Undibacterium sp. 5I1: one gene and its partner. The protein of the gene in region 1 interacts with the protein of each later gene in a pairwise test. Links are inferred from orthologs where the notes say so. Each region holds a gene or a part of one and is shown in the gene's direction. Other genes may lie near its edges.

Region 1 (5,698 bases):
TGAGGCTTGTGGCCGTTCTGGTAAGCCAGTCAATATTAAAAAAGGGCAGTTCCTTGCGCCACATGACATGGTCAATGTCATCGCCAAGGCACGTGCCGCAGCAAAATCTGCCGGTCTGCTTGAGGATAATTTTATGGCGTGCGAGCGCGGTGTCTCATTCGGCTACAACAATCTTGTATCTGATATGCGCTCCCTAGCAATCATGCGTGAGACCAATTGTCCGGTGGTATTTGATGCGACGCATTCTGTACAATTGCCAGGTGGTCAGGGTACGACCTCAGGTGGTCAACGTGAATTTGTGCCAGTACTGGCGCGTGCTGCGGTGGCGGTGGGTATTTCTGGTTTGTTTATGGAAACCCATCCAGATCCGTCCAAAGCAATGTCAGATGGCCCAAATGCGGTACCGCTAGGTCGTATGAAAGAATTGCTGTCTACATTGATCGAGTTGGATCGCGTCGTTAAAAAGAATGGATTCCTTGAGTCTAGTTTTGCTTAGTCAAGACGCTTACTAGCGTATTGGCAAATATTTTTTAACAGGACTTACGCAAAATTATCCCAGCTAGGAGTTACAACGCAGCTAGGGCGGTTTTTCGTAAATCCGATTTAAATAGTTTGTTCACTATATTGCATGTTTAGGAGAAATGAATGAGTGCTATCGTTGATATTATCGGTCGTGAAATTATTGATTCGCGCGGCAATCCAACAGTTGAGTGTGATGTATTGCTGGAATCCGGCGTCATGGGGCGTGCGTCTGTACCGTCCGGCGCATCAACTGGTTCTCGTGAAGCGATAGAGCTGCGTGATGGCGATAAATCTCGTTACCTCGGCAAAGGCGTTTTAAAAGCCTGCGAACATATCAATACCGAAATCGCCGAAGCGATCATGGGTCTGGATGCGAACGAACAAGCCTTCCTTGACCGCACGCTGATCGATCTGGATGGCACAGAAAACAAAGCGCGTCTCGGTGCAAATGCCATGTTGGCAGTTTCAATGGCGGTTGCCAAAGCAGCCGCAGAAGAGGCGGGCCTGCCGCTGTATCGTTACTTCGGCGGTTCTGGCGCAATGCAGTTGCCCGTGCCAATGATGAACGTCATCAATGGCGGCGCGCATGCAGACAATAACCTGGACATCCAGGAATTCATGATTATTCCAATTGGCGCGCCATCCTTCCGCGAAGCGGTGCGTTACGGTGCTGAAGTTTTTCATGCACTGAAAAAAATCTTGCACGACAAAGGTTTGACCACGGCTGTGGGCGACGAAGGTGGTTTTGCACCTTCCGTCGATAACCACGAAGAAGCAATCAAGATGATTATCCAAGCGATTGAGGCGGCTGGCTACGAGCCAGGTACACAAATCGCGTTGGGTCTGGATTGTGCCGCAAGTGAGTTCTACAAAGAGGGTAAATATCATCTTGAAGGCGAAGGTCTGACGTTGTCATCAGCGGATTTCACTAATTTACTCGCTACCTGGGTCGATAAATATCCTATCATCTCGATTGAAGACGGTATGGCAGAGGGCGATTGGGACGGTTGGAAGATTCTGACGGAACGTCTGGGCAAAAAAGTACAGATCGTTGGCGATGATTTATTTGTCACCAATACCAAGATTTTGAAAGAAGGCATTCAAAAAGGAATCGCTAATTCTATCCTGATCAAGATCAATCAAATCGGTACTTTGACTGAGACGTTTGCTGCGATTGAAATGGCAAAACGTGCTGGTTATACCGCTGTTATTTCGCATCGTTCTGGCGAAACAGAAGACAGCACCATTGCGGATATCGCTGTTGGTATGAACGCCTTGCAAATTAAAACTGGCTCGATGTCTCGTTCAGATCGTATGGCAAAGTACAATCAATTGCTGCGTATTGAAGAAGATTTAGGCGACATTGCCAGCTACCCTGGTCGTGATGCTTTTTATAATCTGAAATAAGCTGCAAGAAGATGCAAAAAAGGGGAACGGCGTTCCCCTTTTTACTAATCTCGGTTTAATTCAATGTTCGTTTTTTAACCTATATTTCTAAATACTGATGCGTCTGATCGCGTTATCACTTACAGCGCTGCTGCTACTCATACAATACCCGCTCTGGTTGGGTAAAGGCGGCTGGTTGCGTGTATGGGAGTTAGATAAACAAGTTACCCAAGCTCAAAAGCATAATGATGAGTTGAAAGAGCGGAACAGCAAGCTCGACTCAGAAGTACAAGATTTAAAAACAGGCACAGGCGCAGTAGAAGAACATGCGCGCTTTGAACTGGGCATGATTAAAAAAGACGAGATCTTCGTGCAAATCTTAAACGCAGCGTCATCTGCGCAAACATCGAACCTCAACGATCCAAAACCGCCAAAAGAAAAAACGGCACCATCTATAAATCATTAGCTTGCCGCTAATTTCAACGGTATTCCAGTTACACTCTACTCACGCTTTTTAGACGAATCCGCCGATAAATTCTACATCGCTGATTTGGCATTGATTTTAATTACTCCCCACCAGTACTTTTAATTGTCCAGGTATTCTCTGGTCATTAAGGTCATTTCTAGTAAATATGGGGGGAGTATATTAAGCCTAAATTAAATTCACCTGATATTTTGATGAAAAATCGTGCGGGATTAAATAATTAATGCTTGCTGTCGTTCGCTACGCTAGTCGCTTCAGCTAAGGTGTTCGCCACAAATAATTGTGCGCAATCGACCTGATCGAAGCCATAGTGCTTACCGCAAAAATCGCAATTAATATCGAGTCGTCCTAATTCTGCAATGGCGGTATTAATCTCAGGCTCGCCCAGCATGCGCAGCATATTGCCGACTTTTTCACGGGTGCAGTTGCAGTGGAATTGTGGATGTTGCGGATCAAAAATGCGGATGGTTTCTTCCCAAAATAATCGATGCAATAAAGTTTCGATATCGGTCGTCAGCAATTCATCTTGTTTGAGTGTGCCACCTAATGAGATAGCGCGATTCCAGGCTTCTGTCTCATCTTCCACTTTGGCTTCTATGCCGCCATGTTTCGGTAGTTTTTGCAGCAACATGCCTCTGGCAATCTTGTCATCCGCCGCCAGCCAAAGTTTGGTATCTAACTGTTCAGAACGCATCATGTAATTTTCTATGATGCCAGCAATGCTATCGCCATCAATCGGCACGATCCCCTGATATGCCTGTTGACCGGGTAGCTTGTCATTAGGGTCTAGCGTGATGACAAAGCGACCTTGCCCGTTCGCATGTACTAATTCAGTCAAACTGGCATTGTCGGTAATCACTGCGTTTGGTGATAACTTGGCAGTAGCACGGATGCGCAATTCTGCATCGCATTCCACCACCAATAATTTGACCGGACCATCACCGTAAATTTGCATGATCATGGTGCCGTTAAACTTGAGATTGGCACACAACAGAGCAGAGGCGGCGGTTAGCTCACCAAGTATGGTTTTGACGGCGGCGGGATATTCGTGACGCGCCTGGATTTGTTGCCAGGCGTTAGAAATTTCAACTAATTCACCGCGCACGCCAGCGTGTTCGAACATAAATTTTTGTAGGGTATCTTGCATAAGTTTCTTTACTTTGACGACGTTTTTAATCTGCTCTTGAATCTGAAAATAGTTGCTAGTTAGCCGATCTTTTTCAATTCAGTTTTATAAGCTTGGGCGCGGCGGACATAATTCAACGTATTGCCGTGCATCCGCAAAATATCTTCTTCATTTAAAGTGCGTACCGCTTTGGCAGGTGAGCCGATAATCAAAGAGTTGTCTGGAAATTCTTTTCCCTCAGTGATCAGGGCGCCAGCGCCGACCAGACAATTTTTACCAATTTTTGCACCGTTCAAAATGACTGCCTGAATCCCAATTAAGGAGCCTTCACCGATTGTGCAACCATGCAGCATGGCTTGATGACCAATCGTCACATTTTTACCTATCGTCAGCGGATGACCAGGATCGGTGTGCAAAATGCATCCCTCTTGTACGTTGCTGTTTTCACTGACGGTAATCAGCTCATTGTCACCTCGGATGGTGACGTCAAACCAAATACTGGCGCCTGCTTCGATCTTTACTTTTCCGATGATATTGGCGCTGTCAGTAATGTAAGCGCCGGGATCAATTTCAGGTGCGATGTCGCCTAACTGGTATATGGTCATGATTTTTCCGTAAAATAGGGTGACTGATTTAGGATTTACGCAAAATCGCCCCAACTGTGTTGCAGCGCCTAGCCGCACTGAAGGCTGTCGTCGTCGCTGCGCCTTGCTGGGACAATTTTGCGTAAGTCCTATGATTTATTATCGCTATTTTAACGCTCATCTTATGAACCCATCGTTCCCTAATACAAATGCGACTGCAAATCTAGTTGCTAAACCTGCTGATATTGCTAATTTTGCTGATTTTGCTGATAAGGCCACTTTAGAGGGAGCGGCTTCATTTTCAGATTTGCGCAGAGCGGCGTTAGCTTTGCTGGCAGAACCTGATACCAAGGCCAAAGCAGAAGGTACTGCCAGACTGCGCGCTGCATGGCAACGAGGAGAGGTAGCGCTAGATGCCGCCACAGTCTTGCACGCTAATCAATTGATTCCTGGCCGGCCAGCTAAGCCTGCGCTGGTTCCGCCGCTGGAAGTTAAGCGGCGCGCAATGAACACAGTAGAAGGTCGTGCAGTGCTGATCCATGCGTTGGCGCACATCGAGTTTAATGCGATCAATCTTGCCTTGGATGCGATCTGGCGCTTTGCTGATATGCCCGTGGATTATTACTCGGATTGGTTGCTGGTCGCGCAAGAAGAGGCCTATCATTTTGGCATGCTGGCCGATCATCTGGTTAGCTTGGGATATCAATATGGCGATTTTCCGGCACATCATAGCTTGTGGGAACTAGCAGAAAAAACACAAGAAGATGTGCTCGCAAGAATGGCCTTGGTCCCACGCACGATGGAGGCGCGTGGCCTTGATGCAACGCCTGCCGTGCGAGCCAAACTGGCGCAGGCCAAAGATATTGCTGCCGCAGAGATTCTTGACATTATCTTGCGCGATGAGATCGGTCATGTGATGATCGGAAATCGATGGTTTGGCTATCTTTGTGAGATGCGTGATCTGGAGCCTGTAGCGACTTACGCACAATTGGCGTTGCAATACAAAGCGCCACAAATGCGGGGTCCTTTTAATCTGGATGCAAGAAGAGCTGCCGGCTTTAGTGAAGAAGAACTTTTGGTGCTGCAAAGCTAAAGTTAGTTTTTAAATGCAGGTCAAAGTTCGCATGTATTTGATTTTCAACTTCGTTTTTTGAGCGACATGATGAAAAATAATCTGATCCGATTTTGCTTCGCACCTTACCTCATGCTGTTGTTGGCGCTCGTGATTTTCTGCATGTTCCTCAATGATGTAAGCGCTCAAACTAGCACAGGAAAAAGCATAAGCAAAACTATACAAAATCTGACTCCTGCAGAAACCGTCCCATCAATGTCAGCGCCAGCGATGGAGGCACCTGTCACTGAGCCCATCGTAAAGAAAAAAGTTCTGGCCACCGCATTTGTCGTCAGTAAATCAGCCAAGCTAGAGGATGTTGATGACATCGCACATGGTTTTCCGCGCGAGCTGATTAGCAGACTCGCTTTATCCAGAAAATATGTCACTAAAATTTCGCCAGGCTTACTTTCTTTTAACACCGAGGTTGGTGTTCCCTCAATAAAATTATTGCGGCAATTGGGCACGCAATATGACAGCCAATT
Region 2 (5,733 bases), 2.4 Mb from region 1 along the record:
CTCCTGATTTATTTAAAAAAATTAGTTCACTGACTTAGGCAATAGCAACCACAGCATACCGCGCTGCTTCATGCGACCGGCTAGCTCACCTGCCTCGTTACCAAAACCCCAAAAAAAATCTGCCCGCACAGCGCCACGAATCGCACCGCCAGTATCTTGTGCCATCACTAGCTTCTGAAGAATCTTGCTGCTATTCGGCTGAGTCGTGGATAAGAATACCGGTGCGCCAAGCGGTAAAAATTGCGCATCGACCGCAATAGATCGCCGCCCAATCAAAGGAACACCTAAAGCACCTTTAGGTCCGATACTAGGATCAGCAATTTTTTCCTCTTTGAAAAACACCACGCTCGGATTGGCGTTCAACAATTCATCTTGTCGAGCCGGATTTTTTATTAACCATTCTTTAATCCCTTGGGCTGAAGCCTGCTCTAACTTTAGTTCACCCTTATCGACTAAATAACGCCCTATCGACTTATAAGGGTAGCCATTCTGGTCGGCATAAGCGAGGCGAATAGTCTCGTTGTTATCCTCTAAAACTACTCTACCAGAACCTTGGATTTGCAAAAAGAAGGCGTCAATTGCATCGTCAACCCAAACCAATTCTTTGCCAGTCAACGCCGGTAGGCTGTCAGCACGGGACGCATAAGGCACCACTTTGCTCCCGACCAAGCGCCCACGCAGACGCATATTTTTAAGCTCTGGGTATACGCTAGACAAATCTATCGTCAGCAAGTCCGGCGGAGTACGATATAACGGGGTTTGATAGACGCCGCCACGTTTTCGAGAACCACGCAATAAAGGTTCGTAATACCCCGTCACTAGACCTTCATTCGTACCATCTGGATTAAACACTTGATGCGGCGTGAAAAATGCTTCGAAGAATACCCGTACAGCACCGTTATCTTTTCCATCAACATCTTTAGCGATCGTGCAAGGCTCTTTCCATTCCGGTTTATGGCGTAACGCTGAACATGAACTTAAAAAAGCTGGCCAGGCTTCGGCCAGATTGTCTTGCTGCCACCCCGGCACATCATTAAAACTGACTGGCTTAAATAAGTCGCTAGGCTTGGTCGCAATAGGCGGGATAACAACGGTAGTAGCGCTACCGGGTGGTGTAGTCACCGCCGGTACAGGTACTTTTTTGATCGGTGTCGAGTTGCACGCTGCCAGCAGTACAGCGACAGCGGTCAGGGGTAGAATGGCGGAAAGTTTGAACATGAGGAAAACAAAATGTGGTTATTAGGATTAGAAGCTTGTCTGGCGATGTGTTTATTAATTTTTATTGTGTGGTGGACGATGTTCCAAGGGCAAAGACCTCGTGTACCGCCGACTAAGGTCGAACAAAAATCAGAGCTAGAACCAGAATCAATAACGGCATCAGAGCCAGAATCAAAAAAATAAAGTCAATGCAAGGTGCGTGGCAAAGATAAGACAAATTCAGGAATCGCTACCTCGAATTGATGCGCATCTTCTGCTACGCAAAAATAACTCCCCTTCATACTCCCCTGCGGCGTCTTTAACTGACTGCCGCTACTGTATTCAAAACTTTGTCCCGGCTGCAAAAATGGTTGATGGCCAACAACGCCTAGCCCTTTCACCTCTTCAATATAATCATTGGCATCGGTAATAATCCAATGGCGCGCGATCACTTGCGCTGCCACGGTACCAATATTTTTGATCGTCAGCTTATAAGCAAAGACAAAACTGTTGTGATCGGGATTCGATTGCTCAGCAACATATTCTGTGACGACGGAAACACTCATTTCGTAAGCGGACATAGTTTTCTTTAAATAATTTTCGATTGGTTGATTTTCAGGCGATCAGCTTACACGTTCTCATCAGTTTTCATCCGGCTGGTCTAATAAACCTGACGCAAGTTCGCATCTTACAAAATCGCGAGAGCCATCAGAGTAAAATAGCGCATCCCAACTGCATGCTTATTGATGACACTCACGCCATGACTATTTATCGTATCGCCCCCAGCATCCTCTCAGCCGATTTTGCCCGTTTGGGTGAAGAAGTCCGTAATGTTGTCGCCGCTGGCGCCGACATGATTCATTTTGACGTTATGGACAATCATTATGTGCCAAATCTCACGATAGGGCCTTTAGTCTGCGAAGCAATTCGCCCTCATGTGCAAGTACCAATTGATGTGCACCTGATGGTAAAACCTGTTGACCGCATTATTCCTGATTTTGCCAAAGCGGGTGCAAATCTGATCAGCTTTCATCCTGAAGGTTCAGAACATATCGACCGCAGCCTGCAATTAATCCGTGATTGTGGCTGTAAAGCAGGTTTGGTCTTTAATCCCGCCACACCCTTGCAAGTCTTAGAAAATGTCATGGACAAGCTGGATCTGATTTTGTTGATGTCCGTCAACCCCGGCTTTGGCGGCCAGTCTTTTATTCCACACACATTGAAAAAGATCGCTGCCGTCAGAAGGCTGATTGATGAATCGGGCCGCAATATTTTGTTGCAAGTAGATGGTGGCGTCAAAATCGACAATATCGCCGAAATCGCCAGAGCGGGAGCCGACACCTTCGTTGCGGGCTCTGCAATTTTCGGCAAACCCGATTACACCGCAGTCATCAATGCCATGCGCGCCGAATTGGCGACTGTGTAAATATTTATAAAACATAGTGTCCAATCATTCTGCGGCTCCCAGACCAATATCGGGCTGGAAGCCCCAGAATTATTGGACGTCTTATTTCATTATTTTATGCTGAAAAATATCAAAGCCGTCATCATCGATCTCGATGGCACCATGATCGATACCGCGCCAGATTTTCTGCTTGCGATTAACCGGATGCGCGCCGAACTATCGCTATCGCCTTTAGACATCACCACCATTACCAATTTTGTCGGAAAAGGATCGGAGAATCTGATCCATAGAGTGCTGGCGGTCGACTTTGATCAGGAGAAAATCGCCACTCATTTTGACGCAGCAATGGCTGCTTATCAGCGCCATTATCTTGCCATTAACGGCGACTACAGCAAGCTCTATCCCAACGTAATTGAAGGATTAGAAGCCATGCGCAGCCTTGGATTACGCATGGCTTGCGTCACTAATAAACCCGTCAACTTCACCACGCCGCTGCTATTAAAGAAAGGTTTAGCCAGCTATTTTGAGATCGTCTATGGCGGCGACTCTTTCCCGCGCAAAAAACCCGATCCGATGGCGCTGCTACAAGTGTGTGCTGATTTTGATTTACCGCCTGCGCAAGTTCTGGCTATTGGCGACTCCTCAAACGACGCCCAGGCCGCTCGTGCAGCAGGTTGCCCGGTGTTGCATGTACCCTACGGCTACAACCATGGCGAAGCTATACAAAATATTGACACTGATGGTATAGTCCAAAACTTATTGGAAGCAGCTAAGCTAATTTCTACATAAGATTCAGTAAAGATTCGCCCCAAATTCAACTAACGTTCAACCACCTAAGAATGTTCCTTACTATAAAACGTTTCGCAATCACACTAGGCTCGTTTGAGGCCTGGCTATGGCGACGCTGGCAATCTACCTGATTCCGCGCAGGCGTCTGCTCGCCCTATCCTTGAGCATGTGCCTAAAACCGTTTTTTTCATCTAGTCTTATCCGCCTTCATCCTCGAATTGCATAGAGGCGGCTGAAAGCACATCATGACCGAACTCGAATTTAAATCGTTGGCCGCGCAAGGCTACAACCGTATTCCTATGATCGCGGAAGCATTTGCGGATCTGGAAACGCCCTTAACGCTATACCTGAAACTGGCACAAACCCAGAACACAGGTAAGAACACCTTCCTGCTGGAATCAGTGATGGGAGGTGAACGCTTTGGACGTTATTCCTTCATCGGTCTGCCGGCCAACACCTTGATGCGTAGCTACGGCAACCGCAGCGAAGTCGTCAAAGACGGTAAAGTAATCGAAACCGTAGAGGGAAATCCGCTCGAATTCATCGCCGAATTCCAATCCCGCTTCAAGGTCGCACTGCGCCCCGGTTTGCCTCGCTTCTGCGGCGGTCTGGCAGGCTATTTTGGCTACGACGCTGTCCGCTATGTCGAAAAGCGCTTACAACACAGCACCCCAAAAGATGATCTTGGCTTACCTGATATTCAATTATTGGTGACTGAAAAGCTCGCCGTCATCGACAATCTCTCTGGCAAATTATATTTGATCGTCTATGCCGACCCGACTCAACCCGAAGCCTGGTCCAAAGCCCGACAGCGTCTGCGCGATTTACGCGCGATGTTGCGCCGTAGTGTTGATGCTCCCGTCACATCCGCATCGGTCCGAACAGAATCGATACGTGATTTTGCCAAAGCTGATTACCTCAAAGCCGTCGAAAAAGCCAAAGAATACGTCATGGCTGGCGATCTGATGCAAGTACAAATCGGTCAACGCATCCGCAAGCCTTATGTCGATTCGCCGCTGTCACTGTATCGCGCATTGCGCTCGCTGAATCCATCGCCGTACATGTATTTCTACAATTTTGGCGATATGCAAATCATCGGTGCGTCACCAGAAATCTTAGTACGTAACGAACAACTCAGTGACAGCAATAAAAAAGTCACAATACGCCCGCTGGCAGGTACACGACCACGCGGAAATACGCCGGAGCTTGACGCACAACTCGCCAAAGAGTTACTAGCAGATCCGAAAGAAATCGCCGAGCACGTCATGCTAATCGACCTCGCACGCAACGACGTGGGCCGCATCGCCAAAACCGGCAGCGTCAAAGTGACCGATCAGATGGTGATCGAAAAATACTCCCACGTACAGCACATCGTCTCGAATGTCGAAGGCATTCTGCAAGATGGCTTATCCAATCTTGATGTGCTAAAAGCGACCTTTCCTGCCGGCACTTTATCTGGTGCGCCCAAGGTCAGAGCCATGGAACTCATCGATCAGCTAGAGCCTACCAAGCGTGGCATTTACGGTGGTGCTTGTGGCTATTTATCCTTCGGCGGCGAAATGGATTTGGCCATTGCTATACGTACTGGTGTTTTAAAGGATGGCATGCTGCATGTGCAGGCGGCTGCGGGGATCGTCGCCGACTCCGTGCCAGAAATGGAATGGCAAGAAACCGAAAATAAAGCACGCGCTGTTTTACGCGCGGCAGAACAAGTGCAAGATGGCCTAGACGGGGAGATATAAATGTTACTCATGATCGACAACTACGATTCCTTCACCTACAACCTGGTGCAATATTTTGCCGAGTTGGGCGAAGAGGTCCGCACCTATCGCAATGATGAAATCACGCTAGATGAAATCACCGCGATGAAACCCGATCGTATCTGTATTTCTCCCGGCCCTTGCACACCGCATGAGGCTGGCATCTCGGTGCCTTTGATCGAACGCTTTTCCGGTCAACTTCCGATCCTTGGGGTGTGCCTTGGGCATCAAAGTATAGGTGCCGCTTTTGGAGGCAAGATCATCCGCGCTAAACAAGTGATGCATGGTAAAACCTCTCCGATTGCACATACTGGTGTTGGTGTGTTCAGCGACTTGCCTAGTCCTTACACCATCACGCGCTATCACTCACTGGCAATTGAGCGTTCAAGCTTACCCGCTTGTCTGGAAGTCACCGCTTGGACCGGGGACGGCGAAATCATGGGTGTGCGCCATAAGGAATTTGATTTACAGGGTGTGCAATTCCATCCTGAATCGATCTTGTCTGAGCATGGTTACGCGCTGTTGAAAAACTTTTTGATCGGAAAATAAGATGACCATCTCCCAACAAGAAGCGTTGACCCG

What was found. The genes of interacting proteins can lie anywhere in the genome.
Region 2: the proteins of eno (region 1) and rpe interact in binary tests that used the Escherichia coli proteins (3 or more experiments, as listed by UniProt). The link is inferred for Undibacterium sp. 5I1 from one-to-one orthologs.

The regions. Positions count from the first base shown.
Region 1 is NZ_JAVIWI010000001.1:524,404-530,101, forward strand. Bases 1-2,787 are described here. They hold eno (phosphopyruvate hydratase), read left to right. Parts: upstream 1-645; coding sequence 646-1,929; downstream 1,930-2,787. Other genes in these bases: kdsA (3-deoxy-8-phosphooctulonate synthase), read left to right, coding at 1-496; ftsB (cell division protein FtsB), read left to right, coding at 2,027-2,374; hslO (Hsp33 family molecular chaperone HslO), read right to left, coding at 2,613-2,787. Also shown: more of hslO, read right to left, coding at 2,788-3,539; RGU72_RS02230 (gamma carbonic anhydrase family protein), read right to left, coding at 3,599-4,123; RGU72_RS02235 (ferritin-like domain-containing protein), read left to right, coding at 4,287-5,195; RGU72_RS02240 (flagella assembly protein FlgT middle domain-containing protein), read left to right, coding at 5,265-5,698. UniProt on the Escherichia coli protein: Catalyzes the reversible conversion of 2-phosphoglycerate (2-PG) into phosphoenolpyruvate (PEP). It is essential for the degradation of carbohydrates via glycolysis.
Region 2 is NZ_JAVIWI010000001.1:2,911,915-2,917,647, forward strand. What follows is about bases 969-3,790. They hold rpe (ribulose-phosphate 3-epimerase), read left to right. Parts: upstream 969-1,957; coding sequence 1,958-2,623; downstream 2,624-3,790. Other genes in these bases: RGU72_RS12810 (murein transglycosylase A), read right to left, coding at 969-1,218; RGU72_RS12815 (hypothetical protein), read left to right, coding at 1,231-1,401; apaG (Co2+/Mg2+ efflux protein ApaG), read right to left, coding at 1,404-1,778; RGU72_RS12830 (phosphoglycolate phosphatase), read left to right, coding at 2,720-3,391; trpE (anthranilate synthase component I), read left to right, coding at 3,637-3,790. In the rest of the region: more of RGU72_RS12810, read right to left, coding at 22-968; more of trpE, read left to right, coding at 3,791-5,133; RGU72_RS12840 (aminodeoxychorismate/anthranilate synthase component II), read left to right, coding at 5,134-5,700; trpD (anthranilate phosphoribosyltransferase), read left to right, coding at 5,702-5,733. UniProt on the Escherichia coli protein: Catalyzes the reversible epimerization of D-ribulose 5-phosphate to D-xylulose 5-phosphate.